DNA from 3 places in the Fructilactobacillus myrtifloralis genome. Region 2 is predicted to be linked to each of the others. Evidence: a T-box and tRNA genes for the amino acid it is inferred to sense, from the RefSeq annotation. Region 2 holds a T-box; the other regions hold tRNA genes.
The links. A T-box is a leader RNA that pairs with one kind of tRNA and senses whether it is charged. The one in region 2 lies ahead of leuS (leucine--tRNA ligase), so its partner is inferred to be a tRNA-Leu.
Positions count from the first base shown of each region.

Region 1: it encodes a tRNA-Leu, which carries the amino acid that the T-box ahead of leuS (leucine--tRNA ligase) is inferred to sense. The anticodon was not compared.
Region 3: it encodes a tRNA-Leu, which carries the amino acid that the T-box ahead of leuS (leucine--tRNA ligase) is inferred to sense. The anticodon was not compared.

Region 1 is NZ_CP097116.1:122,068-125,344, forward strand. It holds gene M3M35_RS00685 (ion channel) at 1-454, opposite strand, end outside; gene M3M35_RS00690 (fluoride efflux transporter FluC) at 658-993, opposite strand; gene M3M35_RS00695 (fluoride efflux transporter FluC) at 994-1,374, opposite strand; gene M3M35_RS00700 (hypothetical protein) at 1,394-1,543, opposite strand; tRNA gene M3M35_RS00705 (tRNA-Leu) at 2,015-2,099, opposite strand; gene M3M35_RS00710 (MarR family winged helix-turn-helix transcriptional regulator) at 2,288-2,806, shown strand; gene M3M35_RS00715 (UDP-N-acetylmuramoyl-L-alanyl-D-glutamate--2,6-diaminopimelate ligase) at 2,964-3,277, shown strand, end outside.
Region 2 is NZ_CP097116.1:384,336-387,612, forward strand. It holds gene leuS (leucine--tRNA ligase) at 1-1,742, opposite strand, end outside; T-box leader at 1,813-2,011, opposite strand; gene mnmM (tRNA 5-(aminomethyl)-2-thiouridylate-methyltransferase MnmM) at 2,096-2,653, shown strand; gene M3M35_RS01990 (MDR family MFS transporter) at 2,650-3,277, opposite strand, start outside.
Region 3 is NZ_CP097116.1:1,272,896-1,276,172, reverse strand. It holds gene M3M35_RS06310 (2,3-bisphosphoglycerate-dependent phosphoglycerate mutase) at 1-412, opposite strand, end outside; gene M3M35_RS06305 (LCP family protein) at 583-1,731, shown strand; tRNA gene M3M35_RS06300 (tRNA-Leu) at 1,833-1,918, opposite strand; gene M3M35_RS06295 (SprT family protein) at 1,970-2,413, opposite strand; gene M3M35_RS06290 (Tex family protein) at 2,417-3,277, opposite strand, start outside.

The sequences.
Region 1 (3,277 bases), 260 kb from region 2:
TTTTTTCAGAGAAGGAATAGATAACAGCCGAAATCACTAGAATAATTAAACAAACCCCTAGCAGATAAATAAACCCATTGGTTTTTAGAAATTTGGTTAATCTGGTTTTTAATTTGCCAAATACACCAATAAATTTAAATAGTCTAATAAATTTTGTTAATTTAGCGGCTTTGAAGAGCTTGAATGTAGAAAACAGATTGGCTGGAATGATTGCTAACAAATCAAATAAATGAGTTTTGAAAAAGGTCCATTTATTTTTGGAAATTAATAAACCACTAACGTAGTCAAAAATAAATGCAATCCAAATGATAAAGTCAATCGCTTGGTATGGTTCGTTTACTAAACTAATTACATCAGCGAAATTTAATAACGTTAACACTAACGAAATAATGGCTAAGCTAATGATGGTAGCATTATAAATAATTTTTATTTTTTCCCAGGGCCAACTTTTCATTTTATTCCTCAAATTTATGTGAAATCATCAAATTTTTACTGATACCATTATAACAATTAGAAGGATCTTCATTTATTTTTTTGAAATGATGGTCTAAAAAAATCCTCTAAGTAGCTATCTAGTTACTTAGAGGATTTTTGCTTAATGTAAATAAAATTAAGAACGAGCTTGCCACCAAGCATGTGGTCCTTAGCTATCTGTAGTTAAATCAGCAAGTAGCCCAGGTAGCAAGCTAACAGGCCTCCGCCATAACTTACTAATAAATAGCCCAAACAACGCCCGTACTGCCGTTGAAAGTAAAGGTCGGCTAATTCACCGTTAAAAGTGGAGTAGGTCGTAAACCCGCCGATAAAGCCCAGAAACAGGGTTGCGAATAGGGAAGTGGGGTTAACACCCAATAACATTCCACCAATGAGACAACCAATGAGATTAACGCTTAGAGTAGAAAATTGACCTAACCGGTGAGCTTTTAGATGGTTAGTGATTGTCGAACGACTAAGGGCACCGAGGCCACTACCAAAGATGAGCGTGAAAAACATTTAAATTCCCTCCTGTTCGCGTAATCGATTTGACCACTGGTCACCTAGGATGGCTAACAAGAAACCCCCAACGATGGTGATTGCCAGATAAATCAGTAATGACTGAAACTGGTGGTTCATGATGAGATGACTGCTATCCAACATGATTCCAGAAAAGGTGGTAAAGGAACCAATGACGCCCACGCCAATTCCCTTGCGCAGGTTGGGCTGACAATTCCATTTAATGGCCCAGTAATTATTCCAAACTGGAAGCACGAAGGCGCCGACTAAGTTAATTATCAGGGTTACGTAGGGAAAACTAAGGGTGGGTAATGAATCGGTTAATCCAATGCGTAGGCCACCGCCAATGATCCCTCCAATGAAAACCAGTAAACTTTCCATTACAAATTCTCCTTTTCTGTCACTTTTTAGAGGTGTGCTTATCAGTGGTATGGGTAAGGGACCAATACGTTAATCCGGTGAGGGCGACGGCTTGCAAACAAAGCCCTAACCCACCAACCACCAATGATTCAACTAAGAGCGGCGTGTTTTTAGACGTTGGATTTTTCATAGGAACCTCCTGTTAGAATTAATCAATTTAATCTTAAACACTTATGGATTATTACGAAGTAAAACATTGATTAGCAACTAGTGGTATTATTACATAAGTCATTAGTTAACTAAATGATTTTGCACAATTTGCATTAACATTAAGCAAGTAATAACTGTTTCAAAAAATTACTGGTGTAAAAGCTAGTGGCAGAACAAAAAGTTTGGGTTGCTATTTTTTATTATTATAATATAATATAAGAGATAATGTGAGTGTGGTTATTTAAATGGTGAGTGTGTTTAATTGTGAAAGGGGACAAATCTAGGGGAATCGGAAATTAATCTGCATCGGAGTAGATGTAATTGAATTTTATAATTTAACTAGAGGGTGACAAAATGACGGATCAAAGTGATGATTTCCCCTAGTATGGTGGAACTGTCATGATTTTTTGCATAAAAAAAGGAGCAATGCTAAGCATTACTCCTTCATGAGTGCCCTGGGCGAGATTCGAACTCGCACTTGATAAAATCAAACAGCGACCTGAACGCTGCGCGTCTGCCAGTTCCGCCACCAGGGCATACCACTATTATACCACATGAAAAAATAAAATAAATAGAATTTTCTACTTCTTTTTTATACGAATGTGTAGTAACATAAAACCAATTGAGCACAAGTTGTTAAACGCAATGGGAGTGATGAGCCACACTATTCTAGTTTAACGGAAGCATGACTGTAGCATAGTTCAGTCATTGAGATAAAAATAAAATGGAAAGAAAAGGGATCAAGATGAAAGCAGAAAACGAAAAACCGCGTGAAAGTAACGTTTATTTGTCTAACGAAGAATTGGATGACATCAAGAGTCAACTATGTTTTGCAATTTATAGTACCAATAAAAAGTTTAATCACTTTTACCAAGAAGTTCTGAAAAACTTTGGGCTGACGTATCCGCAATACTTGGTAATGATTGTATTGTGGGAATATTCTCCAATCACAGTGCATCAACTGGGCCAAAGCATTGATTTGGATAGTGGAACGTTGACGCCCTTGTTGAAACGCTTGGGTAAAAAAGGTTGGATTACCAAGCACCGTTCCACGGAAGACGAACGAGTGGTAAACGTTTCCTTGACCCCATACGCAGAAGAAATGCGTGATAAGATTCGCGACCACGTTGCCGATGTCTTTAAGGTCCTAGGTTTGGATAAGGATGACGTGAACGAAGCAATGGAAGGGCTTTATAGTATTTCGAAGAAGCTCGACGAACTAGATTCCAGCCAATTAAATTAATTGAGACAAAAAAGGGAAAGCAGTGTTAGTTACTGCTTTCCCTTTTTTGTCAGTCCGGGCTTTTTTTGCTAGAATTGAAAGGGTTCATAACAAGGATAACCAACGAACCACGAATTCTCGTGGGGGATTAAACGGAAAGTAAAATGGGGTAAGTAGATTGATGTTGAGCACGGCGGAAATTATTAACTTATTACAAGAACACCAATTATTGCAGGAAGTGCGGGGATCCGAAAATCAGGCAACGTTTGCGTACGTTAGTTATGATTCTCGGGATGTTCAAGTCGACACGCTTTTTTTTTGTAAGGGAAATTTCAAACCAGCTTACCTAACCACAGCAATTGCTGCGGGAGCAACTGGATTTGTCACGGAGCAGCCCCAAGGAGCGGATTCGCAACTCACAGAATTTGTGGTAACGGACGTGCAAAAAGCGATGGCCCTATTAGCAGCGGCCTTCTTTGCTTTTCCGCAAAA
Region 2 (3,277 bases):
TTGGACATTTTTTCGTGGTTCGTCCCGAGAATCATTCCCTGGTTAACCAAACGCTGGAAGGGTTCCTTCGTTGGCACAACTCCCAGGTCATACAGGAATTTGTGCCAGAACCGGGCGTACAAGAGGTGCAAAACCGCGTGTTCGGCTCCACCAACGTAGAGATCAACTGGCAACCAGTAGTCTAACTTCTTCGGATCAGCAATCATTCGGTCGTTGTGAGGATCAATGTAACGCAGGTAGTACCACGAACTGCCGGCCCACTGGGGCATCGTGTTTGTTTCCCGGCGACCGTGGCGACCGTTTGCATCCGTGACGTTAATCCAGTCACTCAGGTTGGCTAGCGGACTTTCTCCGGTTCCAGATGGCTTAATGTTATCGGTTTTCGGGAGCCGCAGGGGTAATTCGGATTCTGGTACAAGCGAGGTACTGCCATCATCCCAGTGGATCACGGGAATTGGTTCTCCCCAGTACCGTTGCCGAGAAAAGATCCAATCCCGGAGTTTGTAGTTAACCTTCTTTTGGCCGGCATCATGCTCTTCCAACCAGGTTAAGATCGTCTGAATGGCCTCGTCTTTTCCCATGCCATCGAGGAACCCAGAATTAATGTGCACTCCATCACCGGTGTAGGCTTCCTTACTAATGTCTCCGCCGGCAATCACCGGTACGATAGGCAGGTTAAACTTCTGTGCAAATTCATAGTCCCGTTGGTCGTGAGCCGGCACAGCCATAATGGCTCCCGTTCCATAGGAAGGCAAAACGTAGTCCCCAATCCAAACGGGTAGTTTTTCCCCGTTTACCGGATTGATTGCATATGCACCCGTAAACACCCCTGATTTATCCTTATTCAAATCGGTCCGTTCCAGGTCTGATTTGGAGGCAACTTCCTGGCGGTAATCGCGAACTGCCCCGGCTTGATCAGGTGTGGTAATGAGATCCACAAGTGGATGTTCTGGTGAAAGCACTAGGTACGTTGCTCCAAACAACGTATCGGCCCGGGTTGAAAAGACTTCAATGGCAGCCTCAGCTTGGTCAGCAACTGGGAAATTGATGCTGGCTCCCACTGATTTTCCAATCCAATTCCGCTGCATCTGCTTAATGCTTTCCGGCCAGTCTAGGTCATCCAAATCATCCAAGAGTCGTTCGGCATACGCCGTAATCCGCAACACCCACTGTTTCATTGGTTTCCGGTATACGGGGTAGCCACCGCGTTCGGTCTTTCCGTTGACCACTTCTTCGTTGGCAACCACGGTTCCGCCCATGAGGTCCGGGGCCCAGTTAACTTCAATTTCATCTTCGTAAGCCAAGCCCTTTTTGTAGAGTTGTTCAAAGATCCACTGGGTCCACTTGTAATACTTTGGATCGGTCGTGTTCACTTCCCGACTCCAATCGTAAGAAAACCCGAGGGATTTGATCTGCCGTTTAAAGTTTTGAATGTTTTGATTGGTAAAGTCCGCGGGATTATTCCCCGTTTTCATCGCATACTGTTCGGCTGGCAAACCAAAGGCGTCCCAGCCCATCGGATGCAGCACGTTTTTACCCTGCATCCGGTTGAAGCGGGCCATGATGTCCGTTGCGGTATACCCTTCTGGATGCCCCACGTGGAGCCCCTGTCCGGATGGGTATGGGAACATATCCAAGACGTAGTATTTCTCCTTGTTGGGATCATCACCCGTCCGAAAGGTTTGGTGCTCATCCCAATATTTTTGCCATTTTTGTTCAATTTCCTGGTGATTGTAGCCCATGTCATTCACTCCTTTAACCTGACTGGTTGCTTGTGATTTACGCCATAAAAAAAGCCTATAGAAATTAATTCTATAGGACGAACTTCCGCGGTACCACCTAATTTTTCCCCACCTGGGGAACCCCTTAAGTCCATAACGCGGAAAACGGTTAATCGGTCCGATTAACGAAACCTCCACAGCAAGTTCGTCGCAAAAAGTTCTAAGCTTCCACCATCCGCTTAGTCGCTGATAACTTTTGTACCACTACTACTCTGCTTCTTTGGTTTAATCATTTGGTTACCCCCACGATAGCAAACTGCGGGGCAAAACACAAGGTTTTTATTGCTATAATACTATGGAAAGGATGGTTTATCATGCAATTACAATCAGCTTTACAATTTAGCCATACGCTCTTAGAACAAGTCGTGAATCCCGGTGACGTCGTAGTCGATGCCACGGCTGGAATGGGGCACGATACCCTCAAACTAGCTCAGTTGGTTGGACCCACTGGACACGTCTATAGTTTCGACATCCAAGCTCCGGCAGTAACGGCCACCAAAGCCAAGCTGGCAGAAGCGGGCTACCACAACGCTACTGTGCTCCAACAGGGGCATGAACGGCTCGATGAAACGGTTGCAGGTCCCATTAGCGCCGCCATCTTTAACCTGGGTTACCTTCCTCGGGGTGACCATGCCCTCATTACCCAACCAGCAACTACCCTCACCGCCTTACAAAAATGTCTCGGGCTGTTAGCTCCCGAAGGCGTCGTGGTGGTCGTCTGCTATTATGGTCATCCGGGCGGGGCCACCGAGAAAACGGCTGTCCTAGGCTGGGCCGCCCAACTCCCTCAGGCTGACTTTAACGTCTTACAGTATCAGTTTCTTAATCAGGTACATGAACCACCGATTCTACTCGCCATCCAAAAGCGCTAGGCGCGGGGCCGATGATCCAACCAGTTAACAACCGCAGCCGCAACCACTAAAAGCGCAGCGACCAGAAAGACGTTGTGTAACGCCCCGTACAGGATTTCCTTGAGCTGGGGCAGTAAGTGAGCTGCTAAATGCTTAGCCGTTTGGGGGTTAATCAGTTCGTTCATTAACTTTAGACTGGTTTGCGGGTGCGTTGCCACCCCATGGCTCATGGAGGTATTCATCACGATTCCAAACACGGAGATCATCAAGGTTTGCCCGAGCGTCCGACTCAAGGTATTAAAGGACGAGGCTACCCCGATTTGATCGTTAGCAACCTCATTTTGGACGGTTACAGATGCATTGGTAATGCACAGTCCAAACCCAATCCCCAACACTCCAGAAATGATGAAAAATAACCAAAACGGGGTTGTAATCGGAGCAACGATCGACGCGAGACTCCCGATCCCAATGAAAATCAGGCTTAAATAGGTAATCAGTTGGGGACGGAATTTCACCAATAACTTACCAGTCCAAAATGACCCAATGATCCACATGATTGAACTCGGGGTGATCGCAAAGCCGGCCATGGTTGCCGGTAATCCTAGGATTCCCTGGGTCCAATCAGGGAGGTAAACTTCATAAGCA
Region 3 (3,277 bases), 570 kb from region 2:
CCCCAATGCGAGCGTAGCGCCGCTTGGGTGTGACCCAGTCTAATCGCGGGGGCACAGCGGTAAAACTCCGGCGCCACTGCATGAACTGGTCCTCCCCGACTTCTTCTCGGACCACTGGTTTCTTCCGGCCCCGTAACGCACCGTAGTGACGTTCGTTTAGCCGCCACGTTTTATACTGGGGAATCCACAGTTGATCTAGTTCGTCTAACACGATATTGGCCGATTGAATGGCCCGTTTTAAATAGGAGGTGTGCACCGCTCCAAACGCAAGGTGTAACTGGTTAAGTTTGGCCCCCGCTGCAACTGCTTCCCGTTGCCCCTGCTCCGTCAACGCCACGTCATTCCACCCCGTAAAAACGTGTTGTTGGTTAGCAATACTCTCGCCATGGCGAATCAAAACTAACTTGGTCATCTGCGGTTCCCTCCCCGATAAAAACTGATTTCTTTCCATCTTAACATACCCCCATAAACCCCTATTAACGATTTAATTGTAAAAAATTCCTTAAATTATTTAATTATCCGTCGGCGCTTCCATGAATAGTTTATAATGTTAACCAGACTGATATAAAAACGAGGGTTAACATGACAAACAACGGAAAGCAACAACCAACCGGAAGAGCTGGTCGCAACCACTTTATGAACCAATCCGAACCACCAAAACCACCAAAGTCCGGACCAAAACCGGATCCAAACGCGGTCGAATGGCATCCGCGCGCGTGGAAATGGATGGCCGGCTTACTCGGAGCCGCCCTACTCCTTTTGGGATTCGCCTTTCTGCAGTACCAGCGGGTGTCCTCGACGTTAGACTCTACGTATTCGAGCGCCAAAAACTCCCGCGACGTCTCTAAAATCATTAAACAGCGGAAACCCTTTACGGTGTTACTGATGGGAACGGATACCGGGGAGTTAGGTCGGAAGGATAAGGGCCGGACGGATTCCATGATTCTCGCCACAGTTAATCCGAACACCAAGAAAACCACCTTTACAAGTATCCCTAGAGATACCAAGGTCGTGGTCCCTGGAGATTCACAGCCGTATGAAAAGATTAATGCGGCTTATACCATTGGGGGAGCAGATTCCGCTACAGAAGTCGTCCACAAACTGTTTAACGTTCCCGTAGACTTCTACGCTGTTGTCAACATGAAAGGGATCAAGCAAATGGTGAACGCGGTGGGTGGAGTTGACATCACTCCGAACCTCACATTTGACTACGAAGGCATTAGCGTGAAAAAGGGTAAGACCGAGCACATGAACGGCCAAACCGCCTTACAATACACCCGGATGCGCTATCAAGATCCCCTCGGTGATTACGGGCGCCAAATTCGGCAACGTCAAGTTCTCAACGCCGTCCTCCAAAAGGGACTCTCGATTGGAAACGTTTCGCGGTACGGTGAAATTTTAAACAGTTTGAAGGGCAATCTCCAAACCGATTTAACTTTCAATGACATGATTACGATTGCCGGTAGTTATCGAGATGCGGCTAAGAATTTGAAGCAAACGGCTTTGCAATGTGATGACGCAATGGTCGATGGGATTAGTTACCAAGTTGCTCCCGATCGAGAATTACTGAAGGTCTCTAATCAAATTCGGGAATCACTTGATTTACCACCTGAAGATGAGTTAACGCCAACACAACAAAAAATTAATTCTAACGAAGAAGTCGGCCAAGACGGATCGTTCTTTACTAACCACGAATCCGTGAACCATAACCAAGAACTTCCGAAGAACTAGGTAAAACAGGGTAACCAATTCACGGTTATCCTGTTTTTTACTTCATTTTTTCCAACCAAAAAGACGCTGGTGAACTAACATTCACCAGCGTCTTTTTTAAGTGCGGCCAAGAAGATTCGAACTTCCACCGGGAAAACTCCCGACAAGATCCTTAATCTTGCGCGTCTGCCAATTCCGCCATGGCCGCGAATTAACAATAACTATCATAGCAAGAATTAGGCAGAGATGCAAGTCCTTTTTACGAATCGGCCTGCTTAACTAGGCGTAACGGATGCCGGCACTGACTACAAACATAGCGGTTCACGTTTAAACGACGTTGGCGATTATATTTTTGCCCACAGTGCGTACACTGATACAGATACCGCGTGTTTTGTGATAACCGGGGAGCATAGCGACTCCCGCCCACGCGTTGCAATAACTGCTTAAAGGCGGGCGTATTATGCTTCCCAGAGGCCCCCTGTTGGTGCAGGTGGTAGTGGACCAACTCGTGTTTAATCACTCCCACCAAAACCTCCTGATCCTGGGCCATCTTTGGATTAATGTCAATATTATGAGAACGTAAATGATACCGGCCCCCAGTCGTTTGTAAGCGACGATTAAAGTAAGCTTGATGGCGAAACGGCTGGTGAAAAAAGCGTTGGGAAAGCTCTTCTACCAGGTGTTGGAGCTGTTGGTCTGTCATAAATTACCTCTCCTTTTGTGGATCAAGCATCGATAACTGAATTCGCCCCCGCTGTTCATCCACGCCAATGACCCACACGGTCACAATGTCACCGATTGCAACCACGCTGGCTGGATCTGCCACAAAGCCGGCTTTCATGTGCGAAATATGCACTAAGCCATCTTGTTTCACCCCAATGTCAACGAACGCCCCGAAGTCAGTCACGTTGCGAACGGTGCCCTGCAGTTGCATCCCCACCCGTAAATCAGTCAACTTGACGACGGCATCCCGGAGCAACGGCGCGGGCATCTGGTCCCGTAAATCCCGACCGGGATGCTGCAACCCGTCTAAAACGCTCCGAATCTGTGTCTCCGATTGGTTCAGCTGGTGGGCTAATTCGGAAACCTTTCCCTGGGCGAGACGGGTTTGACTGGCTTGCGTAGTTAAATCTGCCTTGGCAATTCCGAGGGTGTTCAAAATGGCTCCGGCTAGCGGATAACTTTCGGGATGTAAATCAGTATTATCGAATGGGTTGTGACCTCCTATAATACGTAAAAACCCCACGGATTGTTCAAAAGCTTTCGGACCTAATCGCTTCACCTGTTGTAACTGATTGCGCTCCGTAAACTTTCCGTGCTGGTTACGATAGCTCACGATCTGGTTTGCCACCGCGGGCGTTAGCCCGGAGATCCTGGCTAAGAGCTGGGGACTAGCCGTATTCACATTGACCCCGACTTGATTAACCACGGTTTCCACAACACGTTGCAACTGCTCATCCAGCTGGGTTTCGGCCACGTCGTGCTGATACTGGCCGACTCCGACCGCCTTGGGATCAATTTTAATTAATTCGGCCAGGGGATCTTGGAGCCGGCGACCAATGCTAAT